3 regions of the Jeotgalibacillus malaysiensis genome follow, and region 3 is predicted to be linked to each of the others. Evidence: riboswitches for the same ligand, from Rfam matches in the RefSeq annotation. Region 3 holds a riboswitch; each other region holds the start of a gene.
The links. A riboswitch is a leader RNA that binds a small molecule or an ion and turns the genes downstream of it on or off. The one in region 3 is predicted to bind S-adenosylmethionine.
Positions count from the first base shown of each region.

Region 1: linked by a shared signal. The riboswitch ahead of LG330_RS13475 (methionine ABC transporter ATP-binding protein) and the one ahead of LG330_RS03530 (O-acetylhomoserine aminocarboxypropyltransferase/cysteine synthase family protein) in region 3 are both predicted to bind S-adenosylmethionine.
Region 2: linked by a shared signal. The riboswitch ahead of LG330_RS12620 (phosphoadenylyl-sulfate reductase) and the one ahead of LG330_RS03530 (O-acetylhomoserine aminocarboxypropyltransferase/cysteine synthase family protein) in region 3 are both predicted to bind S-adenosylmethionine.

Region 1 covers NZ_CP085252.1:2,503,497-2,513,864, reverse strand. The annotation lists gene LG330_RS13500 (ArsR/SmtB family transcription factor) at 1-286, shown strand, start outside; gene LG330_RS13495 (arsenate reductase family protein) at 302-661, shown strand; gene gcvH (glycine cleavage system protein GcvH) at 745-1,128, shown strand; gene LG330_RS13485 (toprim domain-containing protein) at 1,386-1,742, shown strand; gene LG330_RS13480 (thioredoxin family protein) at 1,742-2,071, shown strand; SAM riboswitch class I at 2,167-2,269, shown strand; gene LG330_RS13475 (methionine ABC transporter ATP-binding protein) at 2,408-3,433, shown strand; gene LG330_RS13470 (methionine ABC transporter permease) at 3,426-4,094, shown strand; gene LG330_RS13465 (MetQ/NlpA family ABC transporter substrate-binding protein) at 4,137-4,982, shown strand; gene LG330_RS13460 (hypothetical protein) at 5,548-5,694, shown strand; gene sufC (Fe-S cluster assembly ATPase SufC) at 5,864-6,646, shown strand; gene sufD (Fe-S cluster assembly protein SufD) at 6,664-7,974, shown strand; gene LG330_RS13445 (cysteine desulfurase) at 7,971-9,200, shown strand; gene sufU (Fe-S cluster assembly sulfur transfer protein SufU) at 9,190-9,624, shown strand; gene sufB (Fe-S cluster assembly protein SufB) at 9,651-10,368, shown strand, end outside.
Region 2 covers NZ_CP085252.1:2,348,165-2,358,532, forward strand. The annotation lists gene cysI (assimilatory sulfite reductase (NADPH) hemoprotein subunit) at 1-607, opposite strand, end outside; gene LG330_RS12595 (assimilatory sulfite reductase (NADPH) flavoprotein subunit) at 636-2,450, opposite strand; gene LG330_RS12600 (uroporphyrinogen-III synthase) at 2,440-3,282, opposite strand; gene LG330_RS12605 (NAD(P)-binding protein) at 3,279-3,890, opposite strand; gene LG330_RS12610 (sirohydrochlorin chelatase) at 3,865-4,647, opposite strand; gene cobA (uroporphyrinogen-III C-methyltransferase) at 4,649-5,416, opposite strand; gene LG330_RS12620 (phosphoadenylyl-sulfate reductase) at 5,434-6,153, opposite strand; SAM riboswitch class I at 6,231-6,319, opposite strand; gene LG330_RS12625 (DUF4317 domain-containing protein) at 6,946-8,109, shown strand; gene LG330_RS12630 (FAD-dependent oxidoreductase) at 8,152-9,672, opposite strand; gene tyrS (tyrosine--tRNA ligase) at 9,841-10,368, opposite strand, start outside.
Region 3 covers NZ_CP085252.1:609,370-619,737, reverse strand. The annotation lists gene LG330_RS03565 (long-chain-fatty-acid--CoA ligase) at 1-573, opposite strand, end outside; gene LG330_RS03560 (hypothetical protein) at 932-1,063, shown strand; gene LG330_RS03555 (dimethylarginine dimethylaminohydrolase family protein) at 1,103-1,960, opposite strand; gene LG330_RS03550 (ABC transporter ATP-binding protein) at 2,038-2,775, opposite strand; gene LG330_RS03545 (ABC transporter permease) at 2,790-3,563, opposite strand; gene LG330_RS03540 (aliphatic sulfonate ABC transporter substrate-binding protein) at 3,577-4,551, opposite strand; gene LG330_RS03535 (homoserine O-acetyltransferase) at 4,604-5,674, opposite strand; gene LG330_RS03530 (O-acetylhomoserine aminocarboxypropyltransferase/cysteine synthase family protein) at 5,688-6,989, opposite strand; SAM riboswitch class I at 7,104-7,220, opposite strand; gene LG330_RS03525 (hypothetical protein) at 7,313-8,053, opposite strand; gene LG330_RS03520 (hypothetical protein) at 8,050-8,631, opposite strand; gene LG330_RS03515 (hypothetical protein) at 8,636-8,791, opposite strand; gene LG330_RS03510 (ATP-binding cassette domain-containing protein) at 8,763-9,668, opposite strand; gene LG330_RS03505 (GntR family transcriptional regulator) at 9,665-10,048, opposite strand; gene LG330_RS03500 (cation:proton antiporter) at 10,337-10,368, opposite strand, start outside.

The DNA of each region.
Region 1 (10,368 bases), 1.7 Mb from region 3:
AAAAGCATTTCGGGATTGTATACCGTTATTTCAGGCATTGAGTGATCCTTACCGTCAGGATATTGTCTTAATGCTTTCAGAAACAGATTCAATGACAGTGAACGAATTAACGGACAAGCTGCCACTCTCCCGTCCTGCTGTTTCTCATCATTTGAAAATTCTTCGTGAACAGGGTATTTTAAAAATGGAACAGCATGGAACGCAGCGCAATTATTCCCTTGCTCTTGAGGGAGCGCTGGAAACGTTAAAGCATCTGATTATTACCGTGGAAGACCGGTGTTATTAAAAGGGAGGAATGAACATGTCGATTACTTTTTATACTTATCCAAAATGCGGAACATGCCGCAAAGCGAAAAAATGGCTGGATCAAAATGAGGTTTCATACGAAGAAATTCATTTAATTGATTCACCGCCTTCAAAAGAGGAACTTTCTGAGCTATATAAAAAGAGCGGGCTTGAGCTGAAAAAGTTTTTCAACACAAGCGGCGTAAAGTACCGCGAGCTTGGTCTGAAAGATAAGCTTACTGACATGTCAGATGATGAAAAGCTTGAACTGCTGGCTTCAGACGGTAAGCTGATCAAGCGTCCGCTGACAACTGACGGCAGTCAGGTAACAGTCGGATTCAAAGAACCTGAATTCGAGGAAAAATGGCAGGGCTAAATCAGAAACAATTCTTGTTTTCGGGCACCTGTTATGCCAATATGAAGTAGTATAGAAATCATTCATATGCGGAGGGAAAACACATGAGTTCACCAAAAGAATTACGTTATTCAGAAGAACACGAATGGGTAAAAGTTGAAGACGGTAAAGCACGAATTGGTATCACTGAATTCGCACAGTCAGAGCTTGGCGATATCGTATTCGTTGAGCTTCCGGAAGTAGGCGACGAGCTGCAGGCAGACGAGCCGTTTGGCAGCGTTGAATCTGTTAAAACAGTTTCAGAACTTTACGCACCAGTCAGCGGTAAAGTCGTTGAGGTGAACGAAGACCTTGAAGACAGCCCTGAATACGTTAACGAATCTCCATATGAAAAAGCTTGGATGGTCGTAGTGGAACTTTCTGATGACTCAGAAGTTGACGCACTGATGGATGCTGAAGCATATGACAAAATGACAGACGAAGACTGATTGAAGTGCCGTTCACCTGGTAGGGTGAGCGGTTTTTTTGTAACCGGCACAGTGGGGACGGAGTTGAGTGGTTCATTTTTGTAATCATTCTAAAAACGACACATTCAACTCCGTCCCGCCTGCGCCGCATAAATAATGGAAGTAACATCACCAGCCATCTCATTTACTTGCAATTATCCACAGTACAGGCGACAATTAAATCAGCAGCATACCATGTAAGAAAGCCGTGCGATCCTTAGGTGAGGGTGTGATGGGAAATGCAGTGCAAAAAGGTTATTATTGTTGAGGGTAAGTCTGATAAGCGCAAGGTTCAGCCGATTATTAGAGAGCCGGTTGATATCATTTGTACAAATGGTACAATCAGCCTGACGAAAATGGATGAACTGATTGATGAATTGTATGAAAAAGATGTTTATGTGCTTGTGGATGCGGATGATGCAGGTGAGAAGCTCAGAAAACAGTTTAAAAGAGAGATGCCTGAAGCGGATCATCTGTATATCGACAAAGCCTATCGTGAGGTCGCAACAGCTCCTGAGCAGCACCTGGCAGTCATTTTAGCCGGTGCGAACATTGATATTTATACTGAGTTTTTAGAAAAAAGGATGAATCTTTAATGATAAAAGAATGGACAATAGAAGATCTGGACCAGCGATTGAAGGAAAAAAAGCAGTCAGCGATGTATTTATACACCCCGATGTGCGGAACGTGTAAGCTTGCCGGTAAAATGCTTGAGGTAACGGCTGTGGCGATTCAGGATACTGAGATCGGAAAAGCTGACCTGAATTATGTTGAACCGCTGGCTGAGCGTTACCAGATCGAGAGTGTACCGTGTCTGCTGTTATTCAAGGATGGACAAATGGTCCGCAAAATATATAAATTTGAATCTGTACCAACGATTTTTGAAGCATTCGGAGAATTGTCAAGACAGCCGGCAAATCAGTAAATGTCCAATTTTGAAAAAAATTCGTTGACAGTAAATTTAAGAACATGATACGATTTGTCTCGTACTCTTAATGAATCTTAACTGAATACGCGTAACTCTTATCAAGAGCGGCGGAGGGAAGTGCCCTATGAAGCCCGGCAACCGACAGTTTACTGGAAAGGTGCCAAGTCACACAGGTTTAAACCTGGCAGATGAGAGAAAGCCGTTTAATTTTTGACGCCTTTCTGCTCATCACGCAGAGAGGCGTTTTTTATATATAAAGGGCTATTTAATGGCAGCACTTTAACTTCCTGCTTTAACGGGATAATAAGTTAATTTACGAAAGTGGGTGATGGTATGATTACCATCTCAGATGTGAAAAAAGTATTTAAAACAAAAAGCGGTTCACTGACTGCAGTTGACAAAGTTAACCTGAAAATTCAGGAAGGCGAAATCTTTGGCGTGATTGGCTACAGTGGTGCCGGTAAAAGTACATTAATCCGTATGCTGAATGGTCTTGAACAGCCGTCAGAAGGTAAGGTTGATATAAACGGTAAGCTGATTTCCTCTATCAAAGGAGGAGACTTACGCAAAGCGAGACAGAAAATCAGTATGATCTTTCAGCATTTTAATCTTCTTTGGTCAAGATCGGTGAGAGAGAATATCTCATTTCCTCTTGAAATCGCAGGCGTTCCAAAAGAGGAAAGATTAAAAAGAGTAGATGAGTTGATTGAACTCGTAGGACTTGAAGGGCGCGGGGATGCCTATCCATCTCAGCTCAGTGGCGGTCAGAAGCAGAGAGTAGGGATTGCAAGAGCGCTTGCAAATGACCCTGAAGTACTGCTTTGTGATGAGGCTACGTCAGCACTTGATCCTCAGACGACTGATTCAATCCTTGAACTGCTGGTTGATATCAACAAACGTCTCGGTTTGACCATTGTACTGATCACACATGAAATGCACGTGATCAGAAAGATTTGTCACCGCGTTGCTGTTATGGAAGGCGGGAAGGTTGTAGAGCTTGGAGATGTGCTTGACGTCTTTAAACAGCCGAAAGAAAATATCACAAAACGTTTCGTTCAGCAGGTAACGGAACCTGAAGAAACAAAAGATACAATTGAACATCTGCTGAAGGAATATCAGGACGGAAAAGTTGTCAAGCTGACGTTCGTTGGTGAATCAGCAGAGCAGCCGGTTGTCACTAACCTGATCCGTTCGTTTGATCTGCAGGTGAATATTCTGCAGGGAAAAATTTCTCAAACGCAAAATGGTGCATATGGATCCCTGTTTATACATTTACACGGGAAGTCCGACGAGCTGGCGCGTGCGATTGAATTTTTAGAAGCGGCAAGTGTTGGAGTGGAGGTGATGACACATGATTGAACAGATTTTTCCGAACGTTGACTGGCCGGTCATGTGGGAAGCAACTTATGAAACGATTTATATGACGGTCATTTCAGTTGTCATTACATTTATTCTTGGAATCGGTCTCGGCTTACTTTTATTCCTTACCTCTAAAGGGAACCTGTTGGAAAATAAAATTGCTTACACAATTACAACAGCAGTTGTGAATATTTTCAGGTCGATCCCCTTCATTATCCTGATCATTCTGCTCATCCCATTTACACGTTTTCTACTAGGGACGATCAGGGGAGCAGAGGCAGCACTACCGGCATTGATTATCGGTGCAGCACCTTTCTACGCACGTATGGTTGAGATTGCATTACGTGAGATTGATAAGGGCGTCATTGAGGCAGCAAGATCAATGGGGGCCAAAATAAGCACCATTATATTTAAAGTATTAATTCCGGAATCAATGCCAGCTCTGATCTCAGGAATTACTGTTACAGCCATTGCGCTGGTCGGTTATACGGCGATGGCTGGTGTCATCGGAGCAGGAGGACTTGGTAACCTGGCATTTCTTGACGGTTTCCAGAGGAGTCGTGATGACGTAGTACTCGCAGCAACAATCATCATTTTAGCAATCGTCTTCATCATTCAATTCCTTGGAGACTTCTTCACCAACAAACTGGATAAACGCTAATTTAGCTAATTATAAAAACACATTAAAGGGAGAGATTTAAACATGAAAAAATTCGTAGCAGGGACATTCGCAGTAACAAGTATTTTCGCACTGGCAGCTTGTGGTTCAGATAATTCAGAGGAAGGTATCGGTACAAGCGAAGATGGCGAGCCGGTTGAACTGAGAGTCGGCGCATCTAACGTGCCTCACGCTGAAATCCTTGAGCAGGCACAGCCGCTCCTTGAAGAAGAAGGCGTAGACCTTCAGATCGAAACGTATCAGGACTATATCCTGCCAAACCAGGATCTTGAATCAGGAGAAATTGATGCGAACTACTTCCAGCACATTCCATATCTTGAGTCACAGATCGCAGAACACGGCTATGACTTTGCAAACGCTGGCGGTATTCACATTGAGCCAATCGGCGTATATTCTCAGGAGCACGCTTCACTTGAAGACCTTCCTGATGGTGCAGAAATCTTAATGAGTAATTCAGTAGCTGACCACGGCCGTATCCTGACAATGCTTGAAGCACAGGGGCTGATCACACTTGATCCTGAAGTTGAAAAAACAGCAGCAGAAATTTCTGATATTCAGGACAACCCTAAAAACCTTCAATTTGAAGCAGATTATGAAGCAGCACTTCTTGTACAGCTATATGAAAACGGAGAAGGTGACGCTGTACTGATCAACTCTAACTACGCAATTGATGCTGGTATTAACCCGCTTGAGGATTCAATTGCCCTTGAAGATTCAGATTCACCTTATGTAAATGTGATTGCAGTTAACAGCGGTGAAGAAGAAAACGAAGCTGTTCAGAAGCTTGTAGAAGTATTAACTTCTGAAGAAATTCAGGATTTCATTCTTGAAGAATGGGGCGGCGCTGTCGTACCGGTTGACGCTGAATAATTGTTTGGTAACTGCTCAGTCTATGACTGGGCAGTTTTTTATATGGAGTGGAGGTTGCTGCAATTCATCTCTCTACTTATCGGTTTCCATCTCAAGCCTGCATTGCACGACGCCCTCTTAATGACCTTAAGTAACAAAAGCCAGCTTCCGAAGGACATGCAGGGCTGCTGCTTTTTGTCGCTATTTTGGCCGGAGTTGTAGCAATCACTTCTCAGGTTGTCGCAATACACCTGGGAAGTTTTCTGTTTTCACGCCTGAGATTGTAGTAATTCCGATATCCGGCTGTTATATTTACCAAAAACAAAAACCTCCCTCCAAAAATTTTTTTAAAATAGCGCATCCATTGCTATAAAAACAATGTAAACCCTTACATATACCGGGTGAATATTTGTAATAGTCAAAAAAAGATGATAGTGTGTTTAGTAAGTTTTCTAGCGGGTAATACACCAACTAGCAAACAGTTTTAGAAAAAATATGGAAACGGAGTCACGGACAAAAAATCGAAAAGGAATGATTCATTATCCATCCTATTAAAGTTGATTTTACAACTGACATGGAGAAGCAGATGCTAAGTTCGCACGGAATTGGTTACGAAACGTATATGAGAGATCACAATGTGCGTATGAATGTGGAAATGAAACGTGAAGAAGATTATAAAAAGTCACAGGACTTAGTCCAGGAACTTGAAGGTAAAGTCATCAATCATTTATAATAGTAATGAAGTGAAAAAGTCAGTGTATCTTACACTGACTTTTTTGATTGTAAAGGCAAGGGTCAGCGACATTTGATTCTAGTTTTAATTTGTTATAAGATTAGAATGAGAATAAATTGAGAATGGTTCTTCCATTTCAAATTCATATACAAACGGAGGTAATTAGACAATGGCTTCAACTTTAGTAATTAAAGATCTTCATGTTGAGATCGAAGGCAAAGAAATTTTAAAAGGTGTAAACCTTGAATTAGATAGCGGTAAGATTCACGTTATTATGGGACCAAACGGAACGGGTAAATCCACGCTTGCTTCAGCAATTATGGGACACCCTAAGTTCGAAGTAACAAAAGGTGAAGTACTGCTGAACGGTGAAAACGTTCTTGAAATGGAAGTGGACGAGCGTGCACTTGCAGGTCTATTCCTTGCAATGCAGTATCCAAGTGAAATCACTGGCGTAACAAATGCAGACTTCCTTCGTTCTGCAATCAATGCACGCCGTGAAGAAGGTCAGGAAATCTCTTTAATGAAATTTATTAAAGAATTAGATAAAAACATGGACTTCCTTGAAATGGATCAGAACATGGCACAGCGTTACCTGAATGAAGGTTTCTCAGGCGGTGAGAAGAAACGTAATGAAATTCTTCAGCTGATGATGATCAGACCTGAATTCGGTATTCTTGATGAGATTGACTCTGGTCTTGATATTGATGCACTTAAAGTTGTATCTAAAGGAATTAATCAGATGCGCAGCGAAGACTTCGGCTGCCTGATTATCACTCACTATCAGCGTCTTCTTAACTACATCGAGCCTGATTTTGTACACGTTATGATGCAGGGCCGCGTAGTTAAATCGGGTGGACCTGAACTGGCTCAGCGCCTTGAAAGTGAAGGTTATGACTGGATCAAACAGGAACTTGGTATTGAAGACGAAACTGTAGGACAAGAAGCGTAACTGATAGGAGGATGAATATGACGACACAAATGAAATTGCCGGTTGATCAGCAAGCGGTGCAGGCTTTCTCAGAAAAGAACGGCGAGCCTGGCTGGCTGTCGTCCCTTCGATTGGACGCACTTGCGAAAGCAGAAGAGCTGCCATTGCCGAAGCCGGATAAAACGAAAATTGATAAATGGAATTTCACACAGTTTGCAAGCCATACTGTAGAAAGCGAAGCTTATGCTTCATTAGAAGAGCTTCCTGAATCAGTGAAGTCTCTTGTAGACGCTGAGAAGCAGGAAAACCTGTATATTCAGCGCAACAATACACCAGCATACCTGAAGCTGTCTGACAGCCTGAAAAGTAAAGGTGTTATTTTCACAAATATTTTAACTGCAGCGAAGGAACATCCTGAGCTTGTAGAACAGTACTTTATGAAGGATGCAGTGCAGGTTGATGAGCATAAGCTGACTGCACTTCATGCAGCACTTGTAAATGGCGGAGCATTCCTTTATGTTCCTAAGAATGTTGAACTTGAAGAGCCAATCCAGGCTGTATACGTTCACGACAATGCAGAAGCAGCACTTTTCAATCACGTATTGGTTGTGGCTGAAGAAAATTCTGCAGTCACTTATGTTGAATCTTATCTTGCAACTGAGGGTGCGGGTGAGTCGCTTGCGAACATCATCACTGAAGTTGTAGCAAAAGATAACGCACGCGTTGTATACGGAGCGGTTGATAACCTGTCAGAAGGTACAACAACTTACGTGAACCGCCGCGGTATAGCAGCACGTGATGCAAAAATCGAGTGGGCACTTGGCATGATGAATGACGGGAATACAATCTCAGAAAACATCACGCACCTGATTGGCGATAATTCACACGGCGACACGAAAATGGTTGTAGTCGGACGTGGAAATCAAAAGCAGAACTTTACGACAAATATCAGACACTGGGGTAAAAATTCAGAAGGATATATCCTGAAGCACGGTGTAATGAAGGATGCAGCTTCTTCTATCTTTAACGGAATCGGTAAGATCGAGCACGGCGCGACAAAAGCAAATGCCGAGCAGGAATCACGTGTACTGATGTTAAGTGAAAAAGCACGCGGTGATGCAAACCCGATCCTTCTGATTGATGAAGATGATGTAACTGCAGGTCACGCAGCTTCAGTAGGCCGCGTAGATCCAATGCAGCTATTCTATCTGATGAGCCGTGGTATTTCTCAAAGAGAAGCAGAGCGTCTTGTCATCCACGGTTTCCTTGCACCAGTTGTGACAAAGCTTCCAATTGAAGGCGTAAAGCAGCAGCTTACAGAAGTCATTGAAAGGAAAGTGAATGTATGAATGTCGAAGAGATCCGCAGACAGTTTCCAATATTGGACCAGGAAGTAAACGGTCAGCCGCTTGTCTATCTTGACAGCGCAGCTACTTCTCAAAAACCGCTGTCTGTGATCCAGGCGCTTGACGAGTACTATAAAGGGTACAACTCAAACGTGCACCGCGGTGTACACACGCTTGGAACCCGGGCGACAGACGGGTATGAAGGAGCTCGCGAAAAAGTTCGTAAATTCATTAATGCCGCATCTTCTGAAGAAGTCATCTTCATGCGCGGTACAACAACGGCGATTAATACCATCGCACAAAGCTATGGTCAGGACAATGTAAAAGAAGGCGACGAAATCGTCATCACACACATGGAGCACCACAGTAACATCATTCCATGGCAGCAGCTGGCGAAAAGAACCGGTGCAACACTGAAGTATGTACCGCTTCAGGAAGACGGCACGCTGTCACTTGATGATGTACGTGAAACAATCACATCAAACACGAAAATTGTTTCGATCATGATGGTTTCAAACGTACTCGGCACAATGAACCCGATTAAAGAAATCACACAGATTGCACATGAAAATGGCGCAGTGATGGTGGTGGACGGTGCACAGGCTGCACCTCATATGAAGGTGGATGTGCAGGATCTTGACTGTGACTTCTTTGCATTCTCAGGCCACAAAATGGCTGGGCCGACTGGTATTGGCGTTTTATATGGTAAGAAGAAGCACTTAAACGCAATGGAGCCGGTAGAATTCGGCGGAGAAATGATTGACTTTGTCGGTCTTCAGGATTCCACATGGAAAGAGCTTCCGTGGAAGTTTGAAGGCGGTACTCCAATCATCGCCGGAGCAATCGGTCTTGGGGCAGCAATCGACTTCTTGAATGAAATCGGTTTGGATGAAATTGAGAAGTATGAGCACCACCTTGCAGCTTATGCGATGGAGAAAATGTCTGAAATCGATGGCCTGACCATCTACGGACCTAAAGATCCATCTAAGCGCGCAGGCCTTGTGACATTTAATCTTGATGACGTTCATCCACATGATTTAGCCACTGTACTTGATGCAGACGGTATTGCGATTCGTGCAGGTCATCACTGTGCACAGCCGCTGATGAAATGGCTTAATGTCTCTTCAACAGCCCGTGCAAGCTTCTATCTGTATAACACAGAAGAAGATATTGACCGCTTAGTAAGTGGACTCGTTAAAACAAAGGAGTATTTCAGCGATGTCTTTTAATAACTTAGACCAGCTGTATCGTCAGGTGATTATGGATCACTATAAGAATCCACGTAATAAAGGTGAAATCGAAGACAGTGTGACTGTTGATATGAATAACCCTACATGCGGTGACAGAATTCATTTAACACTTGATGTGCAGGATGGAATTGTGCAAGAAGCGAAATTCGATGGTGAAGGTTGCTCAATCTCAATGGCGTCTGCTTCTATGATGACTCAGGTGATCAAAGGCAAGCCCGTAGAGGAAGCACTTAAATATTCTCAAATCTTTTCAGATATGATGCTTGGTAAAGAATACGATGATTCAGTAGACCTTGGTGATATTGAAGCACTGCAGGGTGTAGCAAAATTCCCTGCCCGTATCAAATGTGCAACACTTTCCTGGAAAGCAATGGAGAGAGGGATTGACCAGCAGTCTGAATAACTGCAAACAAAGAAGGAGGAATCATCATGGCTAAAAAAATGCCCGAAGTTGGCGATTATAAATATGGCTTTCATGATAAAGACGTATCGATTTTCCGTTCGAAGCGTGGACTGACACGTGAAATCGTGGAAGAAATCTCACGTATGAAAGAAGAGCCGGAGTGGATGCTGAACTACCGTCTAAAAGCTCTTGAGCAGTTTTACAACATGCCAATGCCTCAGTGGGGCGGCGACTTAAGCGGACTGAACTTTGATGAAATTACGTACTACGTTAAGCCATCAGAGCGAAGCGAGCGCAGCTGGGACGAGGTTCCAGAGGAAATCAAGCGTACATTTGACAAGCTTGGTATTCCTGAAGCTGAGCAAAAGTACCTTGCAGGTGTATCTGCACAGTATGAATCAGAAGTTGTATACCACAACATGAAAGAAGATCTTGAAGAAATGGGTATTGTCTTCAAGGATACTGATTCAGCGCTGAAAGAAAACGAAGAGCTTTTCAAACAGTACTGGGGAACAGTTATTCCATCAAGTGATAACAAATTCTCAGCACTGAACTCAGCAGTATGGTCAGGTGGATCATTCATCTATGTCCCTAAAGGCATAAAAGTTGATACACCACTACAGGCATACTTCCGAATCAACTCTGAAAATATGGGTCAGTTCGAGCGTACACTGATCATTGCAGATGAAGGTTCAAGCGTACACTACGTTGAGGGTTGTACAGCACCAGTTTATACAACGAACT
Region 2 (10,368 bases), 1.7 Mb from region 3:
TCGGTTCGATCTCTTCTTCCGACCTGGTGTCGACAATTTTTTCTTCATCCAGCCATATTTCATGATACGCTTTGGTACGGGGGGATAAGTAATCGCTCAATTCTTTTGACCATTTGTACACTTCTCCGTGTATCTCCGACCGGTAAGGATTGGCACCGGCCATCACGTTCCTGTTCACATCTCCGCAGGCAGCGAGTGTATCCATAAGTGCCTCATTGATCTCCTGGATTTGAGGCTTCATGTTCCATTTCAATACCCCATGCGTCTGAAAAGCCTGTCGCGTTGTAAGCTTGAGCGTCTTATTTCCATATTTATTCGCTATGTCATCCATAACGAGCCACTGCTCTGGTGTCGCCACCCCTCCCGGGGCCCGAACTCTCGTCATGAACTGATAGGCAGGCTCGAGTTTCTGCTGTTTCCTTTCCAGACGTAGATCACGGTCATCCTGCATATAGCTACCGTGGAACTTCAGTATTTTGGCATCCCCCTCAGGAATACTCGCTGTCAACGGTTCCTGAAAGCTCTTTACGAGGGAGCCTCTCAAGTAATCACTTTTTTCCTTCAGTTTTTCCATTTCACTTGGTCGTCCCGGCTGTTTATCGGTCATATCTCTCTCCCTTTCTTGCTGCAGCGGTTCAGTAAACGTCCCGCTGGTATCGTTTTTCTGTTCGAAGTGCTTTCATATAATCGGACGCTTCCTCAGAAGAAAGGTTCCCTTCCGATTCCATAATAGCTGTAAGTGTCCGATCCACATCCTTCGCCATTCGGGATTCATCGCCGCATACGTATACATACGCTCCTTCTTGAAGCCAGCGGAACACTTCCTGCCGCTGATCCCACAAACGGTCCTGCACGTATATTTTCTCCGCAGTATCCCTCGAGAAAGCGACATCCATCCGGGTGAGCAGGCCCTCTTTTTTCCAGCGCTGCCACTCCGTCTGATAAAGGAAATCGGTAACGAAGTGTTGCTCTCCAAAAAAGAGCCAGTTCTCTCCCTCGTCCTCCCTTTCTTCGCGTTCTTCGAGAAATGCACGGTACGGAGCTACGCCGGTTCCGGCTCCGATCATGATGATCTTTGAATCTCCTGATTCCGGCAAGCGGAAATTACGGTTTTTTTGGACAAAGACTGGTAGCGTATTCCCTGCGTCTGCCCGCTCTGCACATTGTACCGAGCAGACGCCGTTGCGCTGACGACCGTTCGCTTCATAGCGCAGAGCTCCGATTGTCAGGTGGACTTCATTCGGATTCGCTGCACTGCTGCTGGCAATGGAATACAGACGGGCCGGTAATTTACGAAGGATTGAAAGGAATTCTTCAGCCGGTACGTCCCACGGTCCGAAATCACGGACAAAATCCAGTAAGTCGCGGCCGTATATATAGGATTTCAATGCCTCCGTGTCTTTGATGAGCGCTTTCAGGTCCTCGTTATCCGTCAAGGTAGAGGATTTTTCAAGCAGCGGCTTCGTCAGCACCGTCGTTTCGTAGACGGACAGGAGCGCTTCACGCACCGAACGGATTTCTCCATCTTTGGTTATAGTGACCGATGCTTTCCCGTCCCAGCCCATTTCCTGGATCAGTTCATCCGTAAGCTTCTCCTCATTTTCCGGTAAAATGCCGATACTGTCGCCCGGCTCATAGTCAAGTCCCGATCCTTCTAAATCCAGCTCGATGTGGCGGGTTTCCTTGTTGGATCCACGCCCGTTCAGGTTGATATTCTGGAGTATCTCCGCCCGGAACGGATTCGCTTTGGAGTAGACGGGCCAGACCGCTGTTTCCTTCGCCTTCGCCACACCTTCAGCCTGAGCGGAGGGACTCTGTTCCTCGAGCTTTTCCAGCACCCCTTCCTTCCATGTTTCTGCCGCTTCTTCAAAGTCGAGATCGCAGTCTATCCTTTCATATAAGCGCTCTGCGCCGAGCTCTTCTAGCCTCGCATCGATGTCTTTTCCTGTCTGGCAGAAGAACTCATACGAACTATCTCCAAGAGCAAGTACGGAGTACCGCATGTCTTTCAATTCCGGTGCGCGTTTACTGAAGAGAAATTCATAAAAGGTCATAGCATTATCCGGCGGGTCTCCGTCTCCGTGCGTACTCGTCACCAAGAGCAGATCCTCCGTTTTCTTCAGGTTCTTCGGTTTGAAATCATCCATGGAAGAGACTGTGACCTGAAAGTCTTTTTCCTTCAGGTTCTTTGATAATTGCTCTGCAAGTTCTTCACAGTTCCCGGTATGGGAGCCGTACAGAACCGTGATCGACCGCTGCTTTGCTTCTGCTTTCGTTTTTTCGACTTCTCCTCCTGATTGCGTGGGCAGTGTCTTCGGTGCAAGAGCCGGGGCACTCGCCAGGTAACCACTGAGCCAGATTTTCTGATTTTCCGTCATCGAAGACAGCAGCTGATTAAGAAGATCTGCCTGCTTTTCATTGAACGGGCTGTTCATCACTTCAAGTTGCACCGTCTCCACCTCCTGTTTGTCTTGCATGTTTCTCTTCCCCCTTGTCATTTATCGCATCAAAGTAGCGGGCCATATCTACAACCATCGCTCCCATTTTCTGATTTTCCGGGTACAGTATTTCCTGTACACCGAAATTTCTGAGTTCCTCTGCCGTGACCTTTCCTGTGGCGACCGCTTTCACTCTATTATTCAGTGAATGGACAAGCCGGTCGTCCGCTTCTTCTTCGAACAAATTTCTTACCTGCGTTTTGCTGGTGAACAGGACAGCCTGGACTTCAGCATTCGTTACTCTTTCGACTAACGTTTTCCTGACATCTTTTGAAGGTCGTTTGTATTCATAAGGACGGGAAAGGTACACGTAGGAAAAAAACTTCCCGAATGATTCTTTCCATGAGGCATCATCAACACTGTATGCCTGTAGAAAGGCTCTTCCCTGTTCTTTTTCAAGCTTTTCCACCAGCCCTTTCATCGTCCCATCTTCAGAGACGACTTCAGCTGTAAGTTCATGTTCAATGAGCCACCGGAGCGCCTTTTTACCTCGGATCGCGAGCTTCGCATTCTGCAATTTTGCAAGGAAGGCATCAAGTATCCCTTCTTGCTGTGCTGCATTTTCGAGAGTTCGCACACCGATTCCTGTCGTTAGAATGATCCATTCGAAATCTTCTTCCAACAAAATGTGCACGTCTCTGATACTTCGCTTTTCATGCAGCTGCTGTTCTCCCTGGATGGGCGTATATACAGGAGTGCCACCAAAATTTTTAATGAGAGCTCCCAATTCTTTGCTACGCCTGTCAGCCGCTATTGCTATTCTTTTTCCATTCAAACTGTTCACTCGATCCCCTCCAACCTTGCGACCATAAGAGCCTGCTCTTTTTCCTCTCCACAGTCTTCATCGAGCAGTTTGTTGATTGCTTCTTTCTTCTTTTCCTCTGACAGACCGGATGTTTTAATTTTCGTTCGGCAAACATGCAAAAAGTCGAGGTAAGCCGCATAATCTTCGTCATACTCTTCTTCGAGACGGTTCTTGATACGCGCAGCAAGAGCCGGACTCGCCCCGCCGGTAGATACGGCAATGGACAGTCGGCCGCGGGAGAAGTGAGCAGGGAAGTGTATATTCCCGGCATCTGCCTCTCCGGAAATATTTACAAGCGGCACATTCTCTCCGGCTTTCTTCACTTCTTCATCCACATGCCGGTTACCGGTAGCGGCTATTAAGAGAAAAGCCCCTTCTATATCACTTCGCTCAAACGTTCTTCGTTTCCAATGAAAACGTTCTTCTCCTGCCAGATGGCCCAGGCCCGGCGTTATTTCAGGACTCACTATCGTAATCGAAGCTTCTGCGTCCAGAAGTTTTTTCGCCCGTTTTTCAGCGACAGTACCTCCTCCGACAATGACGACCCGCTTTCCCTTCATGTTAACGGTGAGCGGCAAATGACTCATGGTCTGTATCCTCCTTCATCAAGGGAGTGTACGGTTCTTTTTCCAAAGATTCCTGAACCCGTTGCCGAAGGAGTTCGATGATGAAGTGGTGGTTATCGAGGTAATGAGCTGTGTGGACATTACAACCTTTCTCTTTCAAAATCCCCACTTCCTTTTCAATGTGCCGGATCAGTCTGCCGGTAAACCAGAGACAGGGGAGTACGATGAGACCTTCTGGATGCTTTTTAACTGCGTCCGCCAGTCCCTGTTCAAACGTCGGTTCCAGAACAGCAAGGTAGCAAACCTCTCCATGCCTGCTTCCGGTTTTCGCTACAAGGTGTTCCCTGATCGTTTCCATCACCTGTTCCGTTGCCGGATTCGTGCTTCCTCTTGCTACAAGGAGAAATGCATCCGTTGATCCTTTTTCGCTAAGCCTGTCGGAGAGTGCATCAATTAAAGCCCCCTGTACACCTAGAGGTTCTCCGTATGTAAAAGTGACATCCGGATATTTCTTCTGAAGGTTCTCCAGTTCATCCGGAATATCTGAATAATAGTGACCGGCACTGAACAGAAGCAGCGGAACAATAGCTATCCGCTTTGCACCTTCCGCTATCAGTTTCCCTGCCCCTTCTTCTATGCCTGGAGAAGCGATTTCCAAGTAGCACAGCCTGTGAAGCGCAACATCAATACCCTTGTGTGCTTCTTCCACGACCCGCTCCACTTCAGCCTTCGTCTCCTCAACCCGACTTCCGTGACTGACATATAGTACTCCCTGCATCTTATCCTGAGACCTCCATTTCTTTCGCTTCTGTGGGCTTTTCGAACCACTGGATGGTTTCCCTGCAGCGGACCACCTCTCCGACGACTATAATGGCCGGATTTTTTATGTGTTCCGCCTTTTCTACAATCGTGTCGAGTTCTCCTGTAACCGTCTCCTGCCATTCCGTCGTTCCCCAACCGACCAGCGCAATCGGCGTCGTTACCGGTTTTCCATGACGGATCAGCCTTTCACATATATCCGGCAGTTTCCTGACGCCCATGTAAATGCAGAGAGTATCCATACTTTTCACGACATGCTCCCAGTACACTTCATCCTCCATTCCGAGTTTGCTTACGCCTGAGATAAATGCAACAGAAGAACTGTGTTCTCTATGAGTTACTGGAATTCCCGCGTAAGCCGGAGCTGCAATACCTGCGGTGATGCCTGGTACGACTTCAAAAGGGATACCGCGTGCGGCCAGCACTTCCGCTTCTTCCCCGCCACGTCCAAATACGAATGGATCGCCGCCTTTCAGCCTGGTGACTGTCAGCCCCTGCGCCTGGAAATCGCAAAGCAGTGTGTTAATCTCTTCCTGGGTTAATGAATGGTGATCCGGACTCTTACCGCAGTAGACAAGACGGGTGTCGCTACCTGCTTCTTCCAGCAGATCCTGATTCACGAGCCGATCGTACAAAATCACGTCTGCCTGCCGGATCGCCTTTAATCCTTTAATAGTGATAAGGTCCGCATCTCCTGGACCTGCACCTACGATATAGACTTTACTCATTTCTCCACTCTCCTTTATCACGATTGACCACCTGTATGGAGTCCACACTCCGTTTTCTCCATCCCTTTCCATCTGCCATCACGACCACCACTTTCTGCTTTAAATGTACATGGAATGCATCCGATACTCGGATACCCTTCATCATGCAAATCATTGTAATTCAACCCATTTAGTCGGATATAAGACCAGACGTCATCCCATGTCCAGTAAATAAGGGGGCATACCTTTATCGATTGGAAACGTTCATCTTTGTTAACGAAATTCGTATTGCTTCGACTGAGCGACTGCTCCCGTCTCAGTCCAGAAACCCACGCCTCTGCTCCATCAAGAGCTTCTTCAAGAGGTTTAATTTTACGGATGAAGCAGCACTGATCAGGATTTCTTTTCCATAGAGCGGAACCGTGTTCCTCTGCTTGTTCTTCAAGTGTCAGGGCCGGCTTTTTCATTTCTATTTGAAGCGCCGGGTATCTCTGCTTCACTTTTTCGATAAGGTCATATGTCTCCTTAAAATGAATACCGGTATCGAGAAATACGATTTTTGCATCCTTTTTCACTTTTGCAATCAGATCGATGAGTACGATTCCCTCCGCTCCAAAACTGCAGGCATACGTAATAGAGTCATACTCTTTGTAAGCCCATCTGAGGACCTCAAGAGCACCTTTCGTCTGATCATCAGCGTTTAGATTACTGAACGGATCTCCAGTGAAATTATCATAGGTAACAGCTGTATTAGTCATAGTCGACTCCTTTCTACGGATATAGAAAAACCTCTCTTCCAAATAAGAAGAGGGGTTTAGAAATCATTCATCCCACTCTCTTATCTTTTCTGGAATTGGCATTGTCTCTTTGTGAGCCGCTGCCGAATCTTCGTAGGGCCAAGCCCCCCACCTCTCTTGATAAGATATAGCTTCAAAAATTTATAAAACCGATAATTCTTAGTGTTTTAGTATGTTTTAACCACGATAACATGAGTCACCTGATCATACAACCAAAAATTTGAAAAATTCTAAATTAAATAAATAGTAATAAAATCGTTTTCCAGCCTTAGACTTTTTGATGCCTTTAAAACGTGGATCTTTTATAAATTCTTCTAAAAACCGTTTAGATATTTTACAGCGTATGCTCATGGTAGCAACATTGACTATAAAAACCCCTTCACTTACAAGTTGCTGTTGGACAAAAATACTTGCACAGCAAAACCAACTATTTGAAGGAAGGTGAAGAGTTAATTTAACAAACGTACGTGTAGTTGGAGCTGGATATTAACACAATTAAGTAATATGTCAAAGAGAAAATTGAGGGAATGGCTTTTCTGCAACTCAGGTTAAAAAATCTTATCTATGCTTCTGGAATATTTACAATTCACTTAGGAACTATGTTTTTAACTGCTGTACAGAAAGTAAAAGAGTAATTATAACTAAGTTAAAGACTGTTTCAGAGGTGCAAAGATATAATGGTCCTTTAAACATTTCCAAGCGACTTATGTTAATATGATGTAGCGTAAAATATCACCCTTAGGAGTGAACAGAGTGGATAAGAAAGATGTAGCAAATATTCGCAAACAATTAAAAACAGATAATGATCTGCTCAGAATTTCAGATATCTTTAATGTGTATATTATGAAGGAATCAACAGATATTTATCATTACCAGCGACAGCCATTTGAAATGCTGGACAGTGATCAGCAGGAACTGTTTATGAATAATTTTAAAAAAGTACTGACGGGTCAAATGAATGAGAAATTATTTGAGCTAAAATTTAAGCGTGATGCTGAAAACAGCAGTCAGCTGATTTTACATAAAGGATTGCTTGGAGAAGGTGAAGACTGGCAGGAACAGATGCTTCAGATGACCGAGAAAATGATTCAGAACCCTTTTGAAAAGGATATTGTCATTACATTTATCCGTGGTGAATACATGAAGCCGACTAAAAAAAGAAGTGAAGCGTCTGAAGAAAGCAGTCGTGATACAGTCTACTCCCATCCGTTTACACTGTGTACTGTCAATAAAACTGAAGAGCCAAAAAAAGAAATTCAGTTTGATTATATCGAAAAAGAATTTAAATATAAGGTCGAAGTCGATCCGGTTATCGACCTGAAAAATCCAATGACCGGCTTTCTATTCCCGTGTATTACAAATCACGCTTCTGATGTGAATCATGTATTATACGCAGCGCCAAAAGCAAATGAACCGGATTTTCATTTTATCGAAGAGGTACTGAACGGTGAAGAAATCATGACTGCGCAGGAAGATAAAGCAGTATTTGAAGAAGTGATTAAAAGCGTCGTCGGTGACCGCCTTTCCCCTTCTACGCTTGCAAAAGTATATAGTGAAATTAACACGACAATTGAAGAGAACGAAGAGGACGAGCCGCCAAAGCTTGATTATAAGGATGTTGAACGCGTGCTGACGAACAGTGGTGAAAAAGTTGAAGGAGATAAGATAAAAGAAGCCTTCCAGCTGATCACTGATGATGAATCGTACGAATTAAAAGCCGGCAGCATTGTACCGAAATACAAAACGAAGTCGATTAAAATCCAGACCATGATCGCAAATATTTCCATCAGCCCGCAGGATCTGCAATACGTCAGACAGGTCAATTATAAAGGAAAGAGATGTATTATGATTGAGATTGAGGAAGATGCAGAGATTGACGGGTTTAAGATGCTGCCTGAAGCATTTGGAGAAGAATAATGTTAGAGAATTGAAAAATCCCGCCAGTAAAGCGGGATTTTTTTATCTTTTCTTTAAAGGTGTTACAGCAGGTCCTTCGAGTACGGCTCCGTCAAATGAGAATCTCGAACCGTGACACGGGCAGTCCCATGAGCGTTCATCCTGATTCCATGCGCATTCACAGCCCATATGCGTACATGTAATATCGACTTTATGAAGTTTACCTTCTTCATCACGATAGGCTCCGGTTTTACCGCTGTTATCCTTAATGATTCCGCCTTCCCCACTTAAGATATCATCCTCTGTTTTGCCAGGACTTTTCAGTTTTCCTTTTACAAGTTCAGCCCCGACATTGGCATTTTCGCTGACAAATGTGCCAATAGATGATGATACATCGTGATCAGCCGGATTGAAAAGATCCTGAAAACGATTATGTTTATGTGTAATTAAATCCCTGATAATATGTGCAGCTGCAGTTCCGCCTGTCATGCCCCATTTTCTAAAACCGGTCGCAATATAAATGTGGTCATGATGACCTGTCACAAGTCCGGCATAAGGGATCCCGCTCACTGTATATAAATCCTGTGAGGACCATCTGTATTTAAAGTCTGTTACACCGAATTTTGCTTTAGCGAACGATTCCAGCCGCTGATACCTGCTGCCTTCAACATCATTTTGACCTGTCTTGTGACCTTCTCCTCCGATGATCAGAAGCTTTTTACCATCTTTATAGGGAGTCGTTCTGATCGATTTTGTCGGGTTTTCCGCGCTGATATACATACCTTCTGCAAAAGTATCATCAACGATCGCCGCTGATGTATAAGAACGTTCAGGCTTGAGCCTTGAGAAATAGAGCCCTTTAAAATCAACAAAAGGAAAGTGAGTTGCTGCAATCAATTTTTTTGCTTTGATTACATACCCATCTTCTGTATTAGCTTCTACCCCATTGCTGTGTTCATCAGCATCGAGTAATCTGGTTTTTTCATAAATTTTTCCACCGAGCTTGATATATTCATTCAGCAGCGCTTTTAAATATTTAACCGGATGGAATTGAAACTGATTCGGCATTTTTAATACCGCCGCTGCTCCGATATCATAAGGCATTTCATCTGTGAATTCCCCCTCTATGCCAAGCGTCTGATAAGCTTTCCACTCCTTTTCAAGCTGTTCAGGCTGATCTATTGTGTAGATGCCTGCTTCCTGGATACTAAAATCACAGTCAATCTCATGCTCACTGATTTGCTGCTTCATCCAGTTCATTGCTTCTGTATTTGCGTCGTAATAAAGCTTCGCCTTTTCCTTTCCATGCTGAGAAAGAAATTGATCATATACCATCCCATGCTGTGCAGTCACTTTTGCCGTTGTATATCCTGTCGTGCCCTGGAAGACCCGGTTTGCATCTGCAATGGTTACTTTAAATCCTTCTTTCACGAGTAACAGTCCTGCTGTGATGCCGGCGATACCGGCTCCTGCAATCAGAATATCTGTTTCATGGTTATCAGTCAGTTTTTCTGCATCAGGCACGCCGTCTTCGAGCCAGTATGACTGGTTAATAATATATTGATCGATAAATGATTCTCCCATTTTAAAAAACCTCCTTAACTCAATAGTACTAACATTTCCTTCCACTGGGTTTTTTAAACAAAGTTCATTGTAAAACGCTGACCTTCCAGTGGAGGACAGCTAAGTGTATCTTTTAAACATTAAAATGGAATTAAAAAAGCACCCGATTAAATCGGATGCTTTTAAGGATTATGCGTATTGAATCATAAAGTATTTTTTCTTACCTCGGCGGATGATGGTGAATTCGTTGTCGAGTCTGACTGAGTCGTCAAGGTCGAAGCCAAGGTCCTGTACTCTCTCGCCATTAATGTAGACAGCGCCATTTGTTACATCTTCGCGCGCCTGGCGTTTTGAAGATGAAATTTTCGCATCAACAAGAACTTCAACCAGGTTAACAGATTGACCTTCTTCAACTTTATGTGTCGGCACATCTTTGAACCCTTCACGGATCTCTGAGCTGCTGAGTGACTTCAGGTCACCGCTGAATAGTGCTGCAGTAATTCTCTTAGCCTGATCAAGCGCATCTTCACCGTGAATCATTTTTGTCATTTCTTCAGCCAATGCTTTTTGGGCTGCACGCAGATGCGGTTCTTCCTGCACGGCTTTTTCAAGTCCTTCGATTGTGTCTTTATCAAGGAAAGTGAAGAACTTCAGGTATTTTATCACGTCAGCATCTGTAGTGTTGATCCAGAACTGGTAAAACTCATAAGGTGATGT
Region 3 (10,368 bases):
TGCGTGCAGATAGTTTGAGCGGTGAGACAGTAGAACGCCTTTCGGATCACCGGTTGTACCGCTCGTATATAAAAGGGATGCAATATCTGTTTCTTCAAGTGGCTCTCTGTCAAATGACTCTTCTGTAAATGTCATCAGCCATTCTTCATAATCAATGCACCCTTCAGCAGATCCTCCCTGAACCACAATGGTATGAACGCTTTCAAGCTGATCTCTGATCGGCTCTACTAATCTGTACAATTCTGCATCTGCAAATAGCACTTTACTTTCACTGTGATTTAAAATAAATAGATAATCGTCAGGTCTCAGACGGGTATTGAGTGATGTCATAATGGCACCCGTCTGATAAATGCCGTAAAAACCTTCATACATTTCAAGCGAATTTGGTGTTAAGTAAGCTACTTTATCCCCTTTTTTAATATCCAGACTTCTCAATCCGCGTGACAGACGGTTGACTCTTTTTTCAACTTCTTTGTAAGTCAGTTCGCGATCCCCATCAATCACTGCAGTTTTATCACCGTAAAGCGTGACTGCCCTATCCAGAAAATCTGTCAAAATTAATGGCACATGCATGCTTACATCCCCTTTGTTTGAACTTAAATATGGGTGTATTGTATACGTTTTCAAAATGTAAATCAATTATTGACAGAACTTTCAGGTATTTTATCCATTAAATATATATCGGAACCGCTGAGAATTTCCGGGGAGAGCTGCGCTTTCCTGCCCCCGGGCGGTGAGCCCCTACATGCTTCGCATGAATGGTCTCACCTGTCCCTTCCTGGGGCGGGAGTCTACGCTCTCCCCTCCAATCCTCAGCTGAGTTAAATAATTCAATTAAAATAGCTAAGAAGACAAATCATCCTCTATATATGATTAATTCATTGTCAGGCGGGAACTATATGTAATATACAAATCTAAGGAGATGATAGAAATGGCAGATAAAGATAATAAGAAAGAACAAAATAATAACGACGCAGAAGAAAAAATCCAGGATATGTTTGAGCAGGGGACCGTTGATCGTAAAAAGGACGATGACGACGAAGATAAAAAAGATAAAAACTAAAAAATACCGGGCTGCCCATTAGCGGGCAGCCCGGTATTTTTAGGTTCTATTAACAGGCAGCGTGCAGCATCTGAAAGAGCCGCCTGATTTAATAATTTCTGATATATCACATTCGATTACATCATAGCCGAATCTTCTTAATTTCTTATTGATGTCCTTGTTCACTGGCAGACTGATAATTTTATCGTGTCCGATGCTGAGAACGTTAGGTCCCATCGTGAACTGTTCATCATCTGTTACGTCAATCAGTTCATAATGTGCTGCAAACTGCTCAATCATTTCATCCGTAAAAGCAGGTCTGTAGATAAGCGCCTCTTCAGGTGAAATAATGTTGAACAGACAATCCAGGTGCAGATACTGTGAATCAAATGGAACTGCAGTGATGTCGTGTTCAGGAAGCTTTTTACGAAGTTCCTCGACAGCAGTTTCAGTCGTTCTGCTGCTGATTCCGATCCAGATTTTTTTACCATCTGTAATGACGTCTCCACCTTCAATTGAAGGTGAACTGATTTTCTCAAATTTCATTTTAGATTCCTGCAGCCACTCCTGTAAAATCTTATCTTCTCCGCTGCGCATTTCGGTCCCCATTGTTGAAATGAAAACTGTATCACCAATTGTAAAGCCGATATCACGGGTGAAGACCTGTTCAGGGTACACGGCAAGCGGTGGAAGCTGTACGATATCCGCTCCGTGTTCATGAAGAAGCTGAATGAAATTGCGGTGCTGCTCCATTGCTTTTTCGCGGTCTATATTATCTTTTAGAAAATGTTTTTGCGTTTCATTAATTGCCTCTTCAATTTTCATGAAGGCAGGCGGACAGACAAGTACACGTTCAAGTGGGCCGAATTCATTTTGACAGCCGGCCTGGTTATGATTTTCTTTTCGTTCCATTAACATGTTCCAGTCCTCCGTTTTACTCTTTTTGTATGTTATTCCTTTTTTACAGCAAAAATAAACGGAGGTTTTTATGCAATTTATCGCACTGAATACTTTTGAAGCCCGGTGTGACTGTTTTCAAGGATCGAAAATATTTTTTCTTTATAAGAAGCAAGGCTTAAGTCACTTCTGCTTCTCGGTTTCGGCTGGCTGATTTTGATCTCTGCCGCGACTTCCCCCGGCTGTCCGCTGAGCACAAGGATTCTGTCACACACATGTAGCGCTTCATCTATATCATGGGTGACCATGACCATTGTGGTTTTTTCTTCTTCCCAGATATCGAGCAGCAAGTCCTGCAGCTGCATTTTCGTAAATGCATCAAGTGCACTGAATGGTTCGTCGAGTAAAAGTACTGACGGCTTTGAAGCAAGTGCACGCGCAATGGCTGTACGCTGGGCCATTCCGCCTGACAGATCCCGGGGGAGTGCTTTTGAAAATTCACTTAACCCTACAAGTGACAGGTAATGTGCCGCCTGCTCACGATATTTCGCAGGGTTTTTAAATCCAAATAACACGTTATCTTCTACTGAAAGCCACGGCATCAGCCGGGGTTCCTGAAAAATAACGCCGGCCCCTTTTCCACTACCGTCATTTAAATGAATCGTCCCGCTGTATGCCTGTTCGAGTCCTGACAGTACGCGCAGCAGCGTACTTTTACCGCAGCCGCTCGTTCCGAGAATACCGACAATTTCACCTTTTTGAACAGTGAAGGATATATGCTTAAATCCCGCTGTCCCGTTTTTAAATAAACGGGATGCTTTTTTAACTGTTAACAATGCAGTCACCTCTTTTACTGAGCATTTTGCAGGTTATCCTGCCACTTCAAGGACTTTGCTTCAATTCCTTTGAGCAGAGCATCTGTCCCTTTACCGAGTGCGGCAAATAAAATAATGCTTGCGATGATTAACTCTGGCGATGATGTATTCTGTCCGAGTACCAGCAGATAACCAAGTCCCTCGCTTGCACCAAGCAGTTCTGCCGCTACGACAAACATCCATCCTAAGCCAAGTCCGCTTCTGATCCCTACCAGAAATGATGGCAGTGATGCTGGAAGAATAATTCTTCTGACCAGTTGCAGTGAGCTGAATCGATAGACTTTCCCTACTTCTATCAGCTTTCTGTCGACCCCCTGAATACCGGATACGATATTTAAATAAACCGGGAAGAATACGCCGACTGCGATTAACGTCACTTTAGAAGGCTCACCAATCCCCATCCAAAGTAGAAATAATGGGACCCAGGCAAGAGACGGGATGGATCTGAACGCCTGAAGGATTGGATCGAGCAGTCTTTCTGCCTGTTTAAAATAGCCGACTGCTGCACCGACTAACAGTGCCGCTGCGGTTCCAATCAGAAATCCTGCACCAACCCTGTATAGTGTGATGGAAACATGAGCCCAAAGTGTGCCTTCCTGTGCCATTTCAATAATTGATGTCACCACAACTGTCGGAGCCGGCAGCAAATAGGATTCAATCCACCCAAGCCGGGCAGCTGCTTCCCATACAGCAACCAGAACAACTGGCAGAATCAGACCGAGTCCAATGAGGTTCAATTTATTTTTCATGCCGTTCCCTCCTTTACTCCAGACTTTCTGTAAATGAAGGATTTAATAATTCATTAACGAGCGCTTCAATATCTGCATCCTGATCAATGACTTCCTCCTGGCGCAGCACTTCACCCGCTGCAATCAGCGCTTCAGTATGTTCATCTCCAATGACCGGATTTGAAAAGTCATTGCGGGCAAGACTCGCTTTTGCCACATCAAGGTTCATTTCAGCTTCTTCAGCAAGAATTTGTGCCGCAGCATCCGGGTTGGCGATCGTCCATTCACGTGCTGCTTCATATTGAGCAATGACTTCTTCTACAATTTCCGGGAAGTCTTCAGCAAATTCTGACCTGACATTCAGTGTGCCATACGTATTAAAGTCAGGATTGCGATAAATGAGTTCAGCATTCGTATCCAGCTCTGTTCTTGCCATATGCGGATCCAGTCCGGCCCATGCATCAACCTGGTCTGAAGATAATGCGTTTGCGCCATCCGGGTGCTGAAGGTTCACAATTTCCACTTCATCTGAGGATACCCCTGCTTCTTCAAGTGCCCGAAGGAGGAATATGTAAGGGTCTGTTCCAAGCGTTGCGGCTACTTTCTTTCCTTTTAAGTCTTCTACTGATTGAATGTCCGATCCTTCGGCTGCGACAAGTGCCGTCCATTCAGGCTTTGCATATAAGTAAACTGATTCCACAGGAGAGCCATTTGATTTTGCGATCAGTGCTGCTGCTCCTGCCGTTGAACCGAAATCAACACTTCTTGAGTTTAAAAATTCGAGTGCCTTATTGCTTCCCTGACTGAGCACCCACTCTACTTCAATTCCTTCATCAGCAAGTGCTTCTTCTACAAGCCCCTGCTCTTTCAGTACCAGACTCGTTGGAGAATAGTATGCATAATCAAGCGTAATTTTCTCCGGCTGTTCATCTGAACTGGCGTTTGCTGAGCATCCAGCGAGGACCCCGATTGCTGCTGATGATAAGATAAGTGCATTTAATTTATTCATTTATATTCCTCCCTGTTTACTCAGAATTGTTGTTAAAAGAAACGGACAGCTTTCACTGTCCAATTTCAAAATGATGTTTGACGAGCTGTCCCCATTTTTCAAATTCAACGAGAAATCCGTCGTGTCCAAAATCTGTATCAACCTCGTGAAAGTCAGCTTCAGGTACATAGCTGATGAACTGCTCAATTTCATTTGGTGGATAAAGTAAATCCCCTTTAAAACCGATGCCGAGCAGCTTCGATTTAATTTTCTCTGCTGCCTCCTGTATAGTGCCGTGATGCCTGCTGATATCGTGATGATTCATGGCATATAACAGGGTCAGGTAGCTGTTCGGATCAAATCGTTTCGTGATTTTTTCACCCTGATATTTCAAGTAGGACTCCACCTGATAAAATGGCTGCTCCTCCTCTACATCTTTTTCCTCTCTGTTGAATCTGCCTGTAAACAGGTAAGGACTTCTGTAAGTAACAAGGCCAACCATTCTGGCAACCTCAAATCCTTTTACATCTGACGGTTTTTCATACTGACCGTTATTCCAGGATGGGTCGTTTTCAATGGCATGGATGCCAATCCGGTTAAAGGCAATCCCGTAATCGCTTAACGATGGAGTCGCTGCAAGCAGTACGGCTTTATCCATAAAATCCGGATAGCTGATGCACCATTCAAGCGTCTGCATACCGCCGAGTGATCCGCCGATGACACCGTGGAGCTTCGTAATACCAAGCTTCAGACAGGCCTGATATTGTGCGTTCACCATATCTTTTACAGTGATAAATGGAAAATCAGTGCGGTACTTTTCACCGTATGGATTAAGCGAGTCAGGACCGGTAGAACCGCTGCAACCACCAAGCACGTTAAATGTGATCACCTGAAATTTTGTTAAATCAATATAAGCATGTTCACCGGCAAATCCACGCCACCAGCCAGGTTCCTGTGCTGTTCCAACCGATTGGTGCGTTCCGGTCAGTGCGTGACAGATCAGGATCACGGGTAACGACGGATCTCCTGACCGCTCGTAGCGGAGAGAGACATCATCAATCACTTTTCCGGATTCAAGTATCAAAGAACCGATATCGACTGTTCCTTCACGATGCATGACCTTCTCAGTTAATGTCTCTCCCATCCTGATTCCTCCCTTACAAATGCGCGGGTACTGCCGCTTTTTCAATCGCCTGATTCAAATCGTTAATCAGATCTTCTATTGACTCAATTCCCACTGATAATCTGATTTGCTCTTCTTTTACACCTGATGCTTCAAGGTCTTCTCCTGACAGCTGTGCGTGTGTGGTTGAAGCAGGATGAATAATTAATGACTTTGCATCACCGACGTTCGCTACGTGTGACCAGAGCTGCGTATGGTCAATCACTTTTCTGCCTGCCTCACGTCCGCCCTTAATGCCAAATACGATAATCGAACCTGCACCCTTCGGCAGATACTTTTTCGCAGCCGCATATGATGAGTGGCTTTCAAGACCCGGATACTCTACCCAGTCAACTGAAGGGTGCTGATCAAGATACTCAGCGACCTTCAAGGCGTTCTCCACATGACGCTCCACTCTCAGATGCAGCGTCTCAAGTCCCTGCAGTAAATAAAATGCATTTTGAGGACTGAGGCATGCACCTGTATCACGCAGCAGGTTCACGCGCAGCTTTGCGATAAATGCTGCAGCTTCAAGGTCTACAAAGCGTAATCCGTTATAGCTTGGGTCCGGCGTAGTAAAATCCGGGAAGCGTCCGTTATCGTAATTGAATGTGCCAGCATCTACAACGACACCGCCAATCGTTGTGCCGTGGCCGCCAATCCATTTTGTAGCTGAATGGACAACAATGTCTGCGCCGTGTTCAATCGGCTTATTCAGATATGGCGTTGCAAATGTACTGTCTACAATCAGTGGCACACCTTCTTCATGTGCGACTTTCGCTACGCCTTCAGTATCAAGCACATGCAGACTTGGATTTCCAATCACTTCTGCAAATACAGCCTTCGTTTTCGGTCCAATTGCTTTCCTGAAGTTTTCAGGGTCAGTGCCATCTACGAATTTCACGTTCACACCGTACCTTGGAAGCGTTTGTGCGAAAAGGTTGTACGTGCCCCCGTAAAGGTTTGCGGCTGCGACAATTTCATCTCCTGCGCCTGCCAGGTTCAGCACTGCATACGTGATTGCTGCCATGCCTGATGCTGTTGCGACTGCACCAACCCCGCCTTCTAAAAGCGCAATCCGGTTTTCAAAAGCAGCAACCGTTGGATTCCCGATTCGCGTATATATATTTCCTTCTTCAGCAAGTGAAAATAAATTCTGCGCATGCTCCGCGCTGTCAAATGTATAAGATGTTGTCTGATAGATCGGAATCGCTCTTGAGTTCGTTGTCGGATCTGATTCTGTTGCACCGTGAAGTAATAGTGTCTCAATATTGTATTGCGGCTGATTGTTTGTCATGAGTAAATCTCTCCTTTAATGGGTTGATGGATGTTTGCAGTGAAGTATTAACTGAATGAAGGTGAAAGGGGAAAATAAAAAACCCCCTTCATAAGAAGAGGGTTATATATCCTCCTCTTATCTTTCAGACCTTTTCAGATCTGTAGGAATTAGCACCTTTCCGTATCAGGATTTGATACGTTGGTTGCCGGGCATCGCAGGGCCTAGTCCCTCCGCCACTCTGGATAAGAGTTATAAAGTTGTAAGTACATGTTGTGTTTTGCTCTTGTTGAGGATTATAAAGAGTCTGAAAAAAGAAGTCAACCTTTTTCTGAATATTAATTTTATTGGGCGGTGAATTCAACTACATTTGCCTCAGGCGCATACTCGATTTCAATATGTGCAGGTACACGCAGATGGATTACATGTATTCCATATGCAAAGCTGAAACCTGAAGCAAGATCTGCACGCTCTCCTTTTAAGAACTGTTGAGCGGGCGCGGGCGGATTAAACTGGTTAAACTTTAAACGGTCACTCCCCACCGGTGTTTCCACATTCAAGGTATCATAAGCAATTTTCACTTCTGCTCTATTAATGGCATCTGTAATATCAAAACCATTTAATACAACAGGTGTTTCATACATATCGATCAGAACTTCACCATCAACTTCTTCATCTTTGGTAACGGCAAATAGCGTATCTCCATAGGATGAGCCATACATCGGTGCCGGTATATTCAGCCGGTCTCCTGAAAAGTCATACTGTTTTTGTTCCACCAGGAATTCCGGATCGATCTCGTCAAAACGGTTTTGCTGAGCAGGGTCATACAGGTCGACATAGTAGTTGAGCGATTCCTCTTCAGGCACTGCTTTACCTACACCTTCCGCCGGCTCAGGCAAAATATAATAGGCTGCCATTGCTAGAAGCAGAACGCCTGCATAGATAAAATACAGCATGCGGGTACGCAGCAGACGGCTCAGGGATTTTCTTGGTTTTTTCGGCTTGAGCTGCTCTCTTCTTTTAAAAAAGAGCGTTAAAATGATCAGCATGAGCGCAATTGGAACTATCTGAACAAGAAACGTCATGCCTCTCTCACCTCTCTTTTATTAATCAGAAATATAGCTAGACTGTATAGAATAAGCGCAGTTGCAATTGCCTTTACCAGAAAGATCAGCAAGGAGCTTTCCTGAACGTAGAAGCTAAAGAGCCATTCATTGAGTACATACGTTTGTAAAAATACTGGAAAGAACAAAACTGCAGGGATCAGCACGAAAAACAACTTGCTGATTTTTAATAACGTCCCAAATAAAGAGCCAATTGCAACAGCCATTAAGTAATACCCAAACATTCCTGCGCCTGTAATGAAAAGCTCTCCAGGTGATCCGATTGTCGATAGTCCCGGGAAGTATTGCGCAGGACGTACCAGAGACATAATCATGTAAATCAGGTACCCGCTCATCACAGTAAAAATTGTGGCGATCAGTGTCACTGCAGTGAAGAAAATAGCATTTGAAATCTGTGTGATCAAACGGGTTGTGACAAAAGAAAAATCCTCATATAAATAATTTTTTGAAGTAATCATTGCAGGTGTGACAAGCAGCCAGAACACTGTAAATACAAATACAACGTTTGTAGAGTAAGTCGTTACTTCAAGTGAAAACATATCATCAGACGTGCTCCCCCCCCCCTGTCCCGAGTGCAGAGAAAACAATTGCAATGACCTGCAGAAGGACCAGACTGCGCAACAGATCTGTATAGGAATACCACTTATAGATCACCTGCTGACGAATCACATCACCCGTGCTGACTGTTGCTAAAGACATCATCAATCCCCCCTATATTTCTTCTCGTCAGGTACACACACAAATCACTTGCAGATACCGGTGTAAACCTGAGATCACGTGCAGCTGCCTTCTCAGCGGCTGTAAAATGATTTTTCACAATGACTGTTGAGAATCCGCCTTTTTCTTCAAGACGCGCAATAATCTCCTGCTGCTCTGACCAGTTCCTCACCTGGACGGCCGAACCTGAAACCGCCATCGCATACTCTTTCACCTCTTCGATCGGGAGGTGAAGAATGCTTCTCCCACCGTCGATCAAAAGGAGGTCTTCAATCAGCTCATCAATTTCATCGAGGTGATGACTTGAGATCAGAATCGTTCTCGGATGCGCCAGGTAATCCTTCAGCAAAGCGCGGTAGAAATCTTTTCTGACTGAAGCATCCATCCCTGTTGTCGGTTCATCAAAGATCGTCAGCGGACAGCGTGCTGCGAGACCGAGGATGCCAAAGAACGTATTTTTCTGTCCCTTTGACAAATAATCCGTGCCGACATTCATTGGAATTGCAAAATAATCTGCAAGCTTTTTGGCTAGGTCAGCATCCCAGTTTGGGTAAAAGCGGCCGTGATGATGAAGGATTTCCTTTGTCGTCAGTGCAGTTGAAAACACGTTGTATTCATCCAGGTACATGCTGTTGGCAGATACTTTCAGGCTGTTAAATGGTGTTTCACCGAACACACTGATTTCCCCTCCAGTCTTTTTTAAGTAACCGGCGATCGTTTTCATCAGGGTTGTTTTACCGGATCCGTTTCTTCCTACAATGCCTGTGATCGTATTTTCCTGAATGATGAAATCAGCATCTTTCACACCGGCACCGCTTTTGTATCGTTTCTCAAGATGCCTGCATTCAATAACCGTCATGACGTTTCCCCTTTCCGGCGACTTTGCTCCAGCTGAATCATATGGATCAGGTCCTGCTCTTTAACGTTCAGATGTTCTGCTTCCGCTACAACATCTGACACAAGCGCTGCTAATGTTTCATTGATTCTTCTGTGGCGGATCTGTTCTGCCGCCTCTTCTGTCACGAACATGCCAAGTCCCCTTTTCTTATATAAAATCCCTGCATCCGCAAGTATTGTGAGCCCCTTTGCAGCTGTCGCCGGGTTGATATTGAACTGGTCAGCCAGCTGGTATTGCGAAAACATCTTTTCATGCTCTTTAAATCTTTCATGTAGAATTTCCGTTTCAAGCCATTCGGCAATTTGTATATAAATCGGTTTCGTACTGTCTGCATTCAGCATTAGCTCAGTCACCTCCTTCATCTGATATAGTACATTACTGTTGTAATGTACTATATACTATTTTGTAATCTTCGGCAATAGGCGTTTGGAATATTTTGTTGGGATGGTCCTTAGAAAGGTAAGGCATGTTCGGAGAAAATATGGGAGCGTTCTTAGAAAAACAACTGGTGTCCTCAGAATAAACGAGTTGTTCCTAGAAAAACATTGGTGGTTCGCAGCTTCATGACATAAGACCCGCCTCATTTACACAACAAAAAACTGCACAATTTCTGTGCAGTTTTCAAAACGCTATGACTTTAAGAGCTTTGCCAAGGGGTGAA